3 regions of the Mesobacillus sp. MER 48 genome follow, and region 1 is predicted to be linked to each of the others. Evidence: riboswitches for the same ligand, from Rfam matches in the RefSeq annotation. Region 1 holds a riboswitch; each other region holds the start of a gene.
What was found. Region 1 has a riboswitch for S-adenosylmethionine ahead of M3593_RS18495 (methionine ABC transporter ATP-binding protein). Riboswitches for the same ligand answer to the same signal wherever they lie in the genome.
Positions count from the first base shown of each region.

Region 2: linked by a shared signal. The riboswitch ahead of mtnW (2,3-diketo-5-methylthiopentyl-1-phosphate enolase) and the one ahead of M3593_RS18495 (methionine ABC transporter ATP-binding protein) in region 1 are both predicted to bind S-adenosylmethionine.
Region 3: linked by a shared signal. The riboswitch ahead of M3593_RS11735 (methionine ABC transporter ATP-binding protein) and the one ahead of M3593_RS18495 (methionine ABC transporter ATP-binding protein) in region 1 are both predicted to bind S-adenosylmethionine.

Region 1 is NZ_JAMAUR010000006.1:66,518-69,793, forward strand. It holds gene M3593_RS18480 (methyl-accepting chemotaxis protein) at 1-65, shown strand, start outside; gene M3593_RS18485 (chromate transporter) at 423-998, shown strand; gene M3593_RS18490 (chromate transporter) at 995-1,525, shown strand; SAM riboswitch class I at 1,669-1,773, shown strand; gene M3593_RS18495 (methionine ABC transporter ATP-binding protein) at 1,848-2,861, shown strand; gene M3593_RS18500 (methionine ABC transporter permease) at 2,851-3,276, shown strand, end outside.
Region 2 is NZ_JAMAUR010000002.1:262,172-265,447, forward strand. It holds gene M3593_RS07525 (pyridoxal phosphate-dependent aminotransferase) at 1-906, shown strand, start outside; SAM riboswitch class I at 969-1,076, shown strand; gene mtnW (2,3-diketo-5-methylthiopentyl-1-phosphate enolase) at 1,524-2,747, shown strand; gene M3593_RS07535 (2-hydroxy-3-keto-5-methylthiopentenyl-1-phosphate phosphatase) at 2,744-3,276, shown strand, end outside.
Region 3 is NZ_JAMAUR010000003.1:48,767-52,042, reverse strand. It holds gene M3593_RS11740 (O-acetylhomoserine aminocarboxypropyltransferase/cysteine synthase family protein) at 1-1,070, shown strand, start outside; SAM riboswitch class I at 1,182-1,296, shown strand; gene M3593_RS11735 (methionine ABC transporter ATP-binding protein) at 1,553-2,578, shown strand; gene M3593_RS11730 (methionine ABC transporter permease) at 2,571-3,239, shown strand; gene M3593_RS11725 (MetQ/NlpA family ABC transporter substrate-binding protein) at 3,254-3,276, shown strand, end outside.

The DNA.
Region 1 (3,276 bases):
CAGACTTGAGGAAACTGACCAATGAGTTGAATGAATCTGTTTCTATCTTTAAGTTTAATAAATGATTATAAGAGTATCATGGCCTGGAGCTGTGGTACTTTTTTTATGGAGCAAAATGGACACTTGGTCGAATTATTTGAAAAAGTGGTCGAAATAATCCAAAATGTGGTCGATATATCCGGAAATTTAGTCGAAATAATCTAAAAAGTGTTCGAAAAAATGAAAAAATCGCCAAAATAATGAGTTGAGCAGTAAATCAGTGCATATAAAATGGCGGAAATTATGATAAATGATTCCCGACGGTGATATGATCCCTTTAATTTACATGCAGTTTCCAATATATGAGTCTATAATAAAATAAAAGAAATAAGAATTATAGAAAGAGACTGCATAGGGCTAAAAACAGAAGAGAAGGTGAAGTGTTGAAACAAAAAGATTTATTCCTGGCATTTTTCCGCGTGGGAATCCTTGGCTATGGCGGCGGGCCGTCATCGATTCCGCTCGTACATAAGGAAGTGGTAGATAAGTATAAATGGATGGACTCTGATGAGTTCGGTGATATTCTGGCTTTGGGAAATGCGCTCCCCGGTCCGATCGCGACGAAAATGGCAGGGTATATCGGTTATCGAGTGGGCGGGACCCTGGGCATGGTCAATGCCCTGGCCGCAACGATGATTCCGACAATTATCCTGATGATTATCCTGCTTACGACTCTGAACTCATACAAGGATCAGCCGTGGGTAAAAGGAATGGCAGATGCTGTTGTACCGGTTGTTGCCGTCATGCTCGCTGTCCTGACATGGGACTTCATTAAGAAATCGGGTAAATCGAAGCTTGGCTGGGCCTGGACAGCTATTGCGCTGATTGCCAGCCTGGTGCTCCTCCAGATCTTGAATATACATCCGGCAATCTTGATTTTCATTTTGCTGCTTGGCGCTTTAATAAAAAAAGACTCTTCTCCAATTGAAAAGAAACAAATGGGAGGGGAGCAGAAATGATTTATTTCCAAATATTTTTGGCCTTTTTCATTCCTGGTATTTTAGGCTATGGCGGAGGGCCGGCCTCCATCCCGTTGATTGAAAATGAAGTCGTCGACCGATACTATTGGATGACGGTCAATGAATTCAGTGAAGTACTGGCGATGGGCAATGCACTCCCTGGACCAATCGCGACCAAGATGGCCGGGTATATCGGCTATTCAGAAGGCGGAATCCTCGGTGCCATTGTCGGTGTGTTTGCAGCCGTGGCACCATCGCTGGTTCTGATGATCGGTCTGCTAGGACTGTTGATGAAATTCAAGGATTCTCCTCGTGTCAAAAGGCTGACAATCGTCGTCCGGCCAGTCATTGCGGTGCTCCTGGGAGTCATGACCTATGATTTCTTTTTTTCTTCCTATGAAGGAGTAGGATTGACACAGACCATCCTGATTGGCGGCATCAGCTTCGTCCTGATGGAAAAACTGAAGGTACACCCGGCGTATGTCATAGCCGGTGCCCTCGTCTATGGTGCCCTTGTTTTAGCGTAAACAAGGGTTTTTCTTTTTGAAAATAAATTCTCTTACAGCCCCAATGATGTAAGCGATTACAACCTGAAAAAGACTAAAAAACTCTGTTGACAAATATTTCAGAGAGTTTTAATATTTCAATTATCAAAATGAATTTAATAAGTTACTTATCAAGAGAGACTGAGGGATTAGGCCCGATGACGTCCGGCAACCTCCTTTATGGAAAGGTGCCACTTCCTACAGAATGGTTTCATTCTGAAAGATAAGTCGTATAGATATTTACGATGCCTCTTTCTTTGAATGAAAGAGGCTTTTTTTATTGAGTGAAAATGGGGGTGCAAAAATGATTGAAGTGAAGAATCTGGTCAAGGTATATGACACGAAAAAGGGATCGGTGACAGGCGTTGACGATGTTTCGTTAAAAGTAGAAAAGGGCGAAATTTACGGGATTGTCGGATACAGCGGCGCAGGCAAAAGTTCTTTGCTGAGATGCCTGAACCTCCTGGAGAAGCCGACATCGGGAGAGGTTTTTATTGAGGGAGTGGAGCTAACCTCTTTAAGTAAGGGCGAGCTAAGGAAAGCCCGTTTGAAAATAGGGATGATTTTTCAGCATTTCCATCTTGTAAGTGCAAAGACAGTCAGCGAAAACATCGCTTTTGCGCTAAAAGCTGCCGGCACTCCGAAAACAGAGATAAATGAGAGAGTGCTAGAGCTTTTACATATGGTGGGCCTTTCCGACAAGAAAGACGTCTATCCTGCACAGCTGTCCGGCGGCCAAAAACAGCGTGTTGGCATAGCCAGGGCGCTGGCGAATAATCCATCCGTCCTTCTATGTGATGAAGCAACCTCCGCTCTTGACCCAAGCACGACACGCTCTATTTTATCTTTACTTAAAAAGATTAATAGAGAGTTAGGAATCACAATCGTGCTTATAACGCATGAAATGGAAGTGGTCAAGACGATTTGTGACCGAATGGCTGTGATGCAAGATGGAAAAATCATTGAAGAGGGAAATGTCTACGATGTTTTTGCCAATCCACAGGAGCCGCTGACAAAGGATTTCGTCAACTCCATCCTACAATTCGAATTGCCGGAAAGACTGATGAAGGAGCGGGAAGGCAAATTGATCAAGATTTATTTCCAGGGCGAGATTGCCGAGCAGGGGGTCATCTCGGATGTATTCCAGAAATTCAAGGTGAGGGGAAACATCCTTCACGGCAAAATCGAGTATATTCAGGAAATCCCACTAGGAATTTTCATTATGGAAGTTTCGGGCGAGACACTTGAAATCGACCGGGCCATTGAATACATCGCAGCAAGGACAAGAAATCTGGAGGTGATTGAAGATGCTGCTTGATAACCTGGTCGCACTGCTGCCGGAACTGAATAAAGCATTCTTTGAAACAATTTATATGGTCGGCATCTCCATCCTTGTCTCGATCATTGTTGGGCTGCCAACAGGGGTTCTTCTTTTTGTCACCGATAAAGGCCTGTTCCTGGAAAATCAGCTATTTAAAACCATTGCCGGTTTTATCGTCAATATGATCCGCTCGGTTCCGTTCATCATCCTGTTGATCGCACTGCTGCCGCTGGCGAATTTAATCGCCGGCACGACAATCGGGCCGACTGCGGCATCTGTTTCATTATCTGTCGCGGCGATTCCGTTCTTTGCGAGAATCGTAGAGCAAAGCTTGCGCGAAATTGATAAAGGGGTCATCGAGGCAGCGGTGGCCACCGGAGCTACTCCGTGGATGATCATCAAGGATGTGCTC
Region 2 (3,276 bases), on a different contig from region 1:
GCCATCTTGTTTGGCGGCAAGGCTGGACTGGTCGAAATTCCTCAATGCTTGTTGAACCCTGGAGACTCGATCCTTGTTCCAGATCCTGGCTATCCTGACTACTGGTCAGGAGTCGAGCTGGCAAGGGCAGAAATGATAAAAATGCCGCTGAGAGAAGAAAATGGCTTCCTTCCTGACTACACCGAGTTAGGCTCCGAAGAACTCGCCCAGGCGAAATTGATGTTCTTGAATTATCCTAATAATCCCACTGGAGCGATTGCGGATCAAGCATTCTTTGACCAGACAATCGATCTTGCACAAAAACATAATATATGTGTTGTCCACGATTTTGCTTATGGGGCGGTTGGCTTTGACGGAAAACGCCCATATAGCTTTCTGCAGTCAAAGGGTTCCAAGGATATAGGCATCGAGATTTATACTTTATCGAAGACGTATAATATGGCCGGATGGCGAGTGGGTTTTGCAGCTGGCAACAAGAGTGTGATTGCTGCAATTAATTTACTCCAGGACCATATGTACGTCAGTTTGTTTGGTGCGATCCAGGAGGCTGCTGCCGAAGCGTTGCTTGGATCACAGGAATGTGTAGCAGAATTGAATGACTTGTATGAATCAAGAAGAAACATACTCATTGACGGTTTGACAGGTATTGGCTGGAAGGTCACTGCACCCAAAGGGTCTTTTTTTGCCTGGCTTAAGATACCCGAAGGATTCACCTCATCCGTTGATTTTGCTGACTTTCTTCTGGAAAAAGCCCATATTGCCGTTGCACCTGGAATTGGGTTTGGCGAGTATGGTGAAGGCTATGTTCGGGTAGGCTTGCTCACTTCTGAAAAGAGATTGAAGGAAGCAGTCAGCAGAATCGAAAGCTTAGGAATTTTCAAAAAAGATATTGACAATGATTTGTGAACCTGACATAATCCTAATTAATAAATTCACTTTAACCAATTAAATAACTTAATTAAATTATTTTCTTATCAAGAGCAGGCGGAGGGACGAGCCCGATGAAGCCCGGCAACCGATCCAGCATAATGCTGGGCACGGTGCTAATTCTTGCAGCGAAAGCTGAAAGATAAGAAGAGTTTAGTGAACGTCCTAACCTCTTCTTTGTGAAGAGGTTTTTTTAATGCTTTTTACAATTTGATTGGCTCCAGTGCCCAGCCCTCGAGACGCTTGGCTAGCTGCGGCTCCTAACTCCTCGAGACGTTTCGGTCCTGCCAATGAAGTCAAAGAACGACTTCACTGTCAGGCCCTCCAACGCTTGTCGGAGTTGGGCAGTCGCCTTCGCTTTTCGAATTATCTAGTGTCGCCTCCTGGAAACTCCGAAACTTCAACTCCGCCGGCAGAAGCAAAAAGCGCTTCTTTATCGGAGTCTCCAGTTTCTGCGTTTCTGGGCAGTCAGCTATACTTTTCGATTTCGATACTGGGCAATGAATTCAAAGAACGGCTTCACTGCCTGGCCCTCCAGCGCTTGTCGGAGCTGGATAAGGCGCTATCGATTTTCTAACTGAAAGGAATTGATTTTCATGAGTGAAATTACAGCAACTTACATAGTCCATGACGCTAAGCATAACCCAGAGAAAAAAGCAGAGGGAATAGCACTTGGTTTGACAGTAGGATCCTGGACAGATTTGCCGGAATTGGACCAAAAACAATTAAAAAAGCATAAGGGAAGAGTGGTTTCGGTCGAAGGCAGTGGCCTGGACGCAAATTCTGATACCGTGGCGACCATTAAGATCGCTTATCCGGCTATCAATTTTTCTCCAGACTTGCCGGCAATTCTTACAACGGTTTTTGGCAAGCTATCGCTCGACGGAAAAATAAAGCTGGTCGATCTCGAATTCGGAGATCAATTGAAAAAAACTTTTCCAGGTCCCCGATTCGGGATTGAAGGAATCCGCAATAAGCTGGGTGTTTATGACAGGCCATTGCTTATGAGTATCTTCAAAGGAGTGATCGGCCGCGACCTTCCATTCCTGTTAAAACAATTGAAAGAACAAAGTCTTGGCGGAGTCGACCTGATCAAGGATGACGAAATCTTGTTTGAAAATGAGCTTGCTCCTTTTGAAAAACGAATCATGTCAGGAAAACAGGTCCTTGAAGAAGTCTATCAAACTACCGGTCACAGAACGCTTTATGCTGCCAATCTGACGGGCAGAACGACCCAGCTGAAAGACAAGGCGAGAAAAGCAGCTGAGTTGGGAGCGGACGCATTGCTGTTCAATGTTTTTGCCTACGGACTTGATGTACTGCAGGAGCTAAGGGAAGATGATGAGATTGGCATTCCGATCATGGCGCATCCCGCGGTAAGCGGTGCGTTTACAGCAGCGGATGAATATGGTTTTTCCCATTCTTTGCTGCTCGGGAAGCTTCTACGCTATGCTGGTGCAGATTTCTCCCTGTTTCCATCTCCTTATGGCAGTGTCGCCCTTGAAAAACAGCAGGCTCTTTCGATCGCTGAGGCATTGACTGCCGAGGACCAATTCAAGAGAACATTCCCTGTCCCATCCGCTGGTATCCATCCGGGAATGGTTCCCCTTCTTATCGAGGATTTCGGACTGGATTCGATCATCAATGCTGGCGGCGGTGTTCATGGACATCCCGGGGGAGCACAGGGAGGCGGAAAAGCTTTCAGGCAGGCGATCGACACAGTGCTTAAAGGTAAAACGCTCGAGGAAGGTGCTCATGAATTCAATGAGTTGAGGGCAGCAATCGAACTTTGGGGTTTGGCTAAGGCGGTGGCAAAATGAGCCACCCAGTCATTTTCTGTGACTTTGATGGTACAGTGACCGAAAAGGATAACATTATAGCCATCATGAACCGGTTTGCTCCAGATGGGTGGGAAGAACTGAAGGAAGGAGTGCTGAATCGTACGATTTCCATCAGGGAAGGAGTCGGGAAAATGTTCTCCCTCCTTCCAGTCAGCCTGAAGGAGGAAATAATAGAGTTTGCCTTGAAAAATGCGAGAATTCGTCCCGGGTTCCAGGATTTCCTTGATTTTGCGAGAGAGGAGGGGATTCCTGTCTATATTGTCAGCGGCGGGATTGACTTTTTCATTGAACCGATCATCAAATCATTCGGGCCGATTGAAGGCATTTTTTGCAATGGCTCAGATTTCTCAGGTGAATCAATAAAAATTGAATGGCCAAACAGCTGTGATGATCAATGTTCAAATGATTGCGGTTGTTGCAAGCCAACCATCATGAGGAATCTGGATCAGGACGGAATCTATAAAATCGTCATCGGTGATTCCGTGACCGACCTCGAAGCAGCCAAACA
Region 3 (3,276 bases), on a different contig from region 1:
CACTTGCCTTATCAAGCGGGATGTCAGCAATCACGATGGCGATTCTGAATATTGCCCATGCAGGGGATGAAATCGTTGCAGCCTCTAATCTGTACGGAGGGACGTATAATTTATTTGCTGTAACCTTGCCGAAATATGGGATTAATGTCCACCTTGTGGATCCTGAAGACCCGGAGAATTTCAGGAAGGCGATCACACCAAAAACGAAGGCGGTTTATGCGGAAACGATCGGAAATCCAAGTCTCAGGGTTTTAGACATTGAAGCAGTTGCCGATGTTGCCCATGAAGCTGGGGTTCCGTTGATCATTGATAACACATTTGCCACTCCATATCTATGCCGGCCGATTGAACACGGCGCAGACATCGTGATACACTCGGCTACCAAGTGGCTTTTAGGCAACGGCACAGTCATGGGCGGAATCATTGTGGATGGTGGCAAGTTTGATTGGAGATCCCCGAAGTTCCCTGGTTTCAATGAGCCAGACTCCAGTTACCATGACATTGTTTATAGTGAAGCGATAGGGGCAGCAGCCTATATTGTAAAGGCCAGGGTTCAGCTGCTTCGCGACCTTGGTCCGGCCATCAGCCCGCAGAGTGCTTTCCAATTCAATCTTGGAATCGAAACATTGCATGTCCGCATGAAAGAGCATGTCGCCAATACGCTTAAAGTAGTTGGCTACCTGGAGGCACATCCTGCTGTTACCTGGGTCACCTACCCGGGGCATGACTCTCACCCTGATAAGCAATTGGCAGTTCGATACCTTCCAAAAGGTGCAGGATCAGTTGTAGTTTTTGGCATCGAGGGAGGCAGGGAAGCTGGAGCAAAACTGATTAACTCATTGACGCTTTGGTCCCATGTTGCGAATGTCGGTGACGCGAAGAGCCTGGTCATCCACCCTGCAAGCACCACTCATCAGCAGCTTGATTCAGACGGACTTAAGGCAGCGGGAGTTCCAGAAGATTTAATCCGTCTTTCTGTCGGAATTGAAAACGTTGATGACATCATCGAAGACCTGGAGCAGGCAATTGAAAAAGCTACTGGAGTACCAGGGGTCACGGCGAGAACCTAATATCCAGTACCTTCCAAAAGGTATTTGAAAATAATTTTATTGACACCCATTTTTGTTCCGTGCTACAATCACTTTCGTAACTAAAAACCGATTTTAAAATTTAATAGCGTACTCTTATCAAGAGAGGTGGAGGGAAGTGCCCGATGAAACCCGGCAACCGTCAGTAAGCTTGCTTATCTGAAACGGTGCCAATTCACTCAAAGCTGATGGCTTTGGCAGATGAGAGAAAGGATACAGCCAATTACTATGCCTTTCTGCTTATTTGCAGAAAGGCTTTTTTAATGCCAGAATCGACCATGTTCGGTTCTGACGTGAGTTTCACAAGAGCATATTATTCCAGGAAGGTGCACCCCATTTTACCTGAAGTTTGAATTTTTACGGGCAGGGAATGGGAAACTAGATTGATAACCTTCTGATTAGGATGGAAGATTCAACGGTTTTTTGAGTTAAGAATATGGTTGTTGCAAAAGAGGGGGAGTCAATTGATCACGATAAAAAAGGCCAGAAAGATTTATCCTTCAAAAAAAGGCGAAGTCAAAGCGGTTGATGATGTCAACCTTGAAGTGAAAGAAGGCGAAATCTTTGGCGTCATTGGATACAGCGGCGCAGGTAAGAGCACATTGATTCGCATGTTGAATGGACTTGAAATCCCAACTTCGGGTTCTGTCGTCGTGGCAGGAAGGGAAGTTTCAAGGATCAAGGGTGCGGAATTAAGGAAAGCAAGACAGGAAATCAGCATGATTTTCCAGCATTTCAACCTTCTTTGGTCAAGGACGGTTGCAGAAAATATTTCATTCCCTCTTGAAATCGCAGGAGTGCCTAAAACTGAGAGGGACAAAAGGGTAAAAGAATTGATCACGCTTGTCGGTCTTGAGGGACGCGGCGATGCTTATCCTTCTCAATTAAGCGGCGGGCAGAAGCAGAGAGTCGGTATCGCCAGGGCACTGGCGAATAATCCAAAAGTTCTTCTCGGTGATGAAGCGACGTCAGCTCTTGACCCGCAAACGACCGACCAGATCCTGGATCTTCTCGTTGATATCAATAAGAGATTGGGACTTACCATTGTCCTGATCACTCATGAAATGCATGTCATCCGTAAGATTTGTCACCGGGTTGCGGTCATGGAGGGCGGAAAGATCGTTGAGACTGGTCCAGTATTGGATGTGTTCAAGAACCCGCAGCAGCCAATTACGAAAAGGTTTGTCCAGCAGGTGACTGAACCGGAGGAAACAAAGGAAACGGTAGACCATTTACTGGAGCGATATCCGCAAGGACGGGTCATCCAGCTGACATTCGTAGGCGAAGGTGCTGAGCAGCCGCTGATCACCAATCTGATCCGCCAATTCGCCATCACCGTCAATATTGTGCAGGGGAAGATTTCCCAGACACAAAACGGTTCATATGGAACCTTATTCATCCATCTTGATGGTGAAGAGGAAGAATTGGCCCGTGCGATTGAATTTATCGGCCAGCATGAAGTCGGCGTGGAGGTGATTTCGAATGGCTGAAACTTTATTCCCGAATGTTAACTGGGACCGCATGTGGGAGGCGACAATTGAGACACTATACATGAGTGCCATTTCCGTTGTTGCTACCTTTATAATTGGAGCCATTCTTGGATTGTTGCTCTTTTTGACCTCAAAGGGCAATATATGGGAAAACAAACCGGTTAATGTCGTACTAAGCGCAGTGGTAAATATTTTCAGGTCGATTCCATTCATCATTTTGATCGTCCTGCTGATTCCTTTTACAAAATTCATCGTTGGATCAATGATTGGCGAAAATGCCGCCTTGCCAGCACTGATTATCGGTTCAGCACCATTTTACGCAAGGATGGTTGAAATCGGCTTGCGTGAGATTGATAAGGGAGTCATTGAAGCAGCAAAATCCATGGGAGCAAAAACGACGACCATCATCTGGAAGGTTCTGTTGCCGGAATCAATGCCTGCCTTGGTGTCAGGCATCACAGTCACAGCGATTGCGCTCGTAAGTTATACGGCGATGGCTGGAGTCATCGGCGCAGGCGGTCTTGGAAACCTTGCCTACATGGAAGGATTCCAAAGGAGCCGGAATGATGTCACACTGATGGCGACCATCATTATTTTGATCATCGTATTTTTAATCCAGATTATTGGAGATTCCATTACAAGAAAATTAGACAAAAGATAAAGGAGAGATTGAAATTGAAAAAATGGCTATTATCACT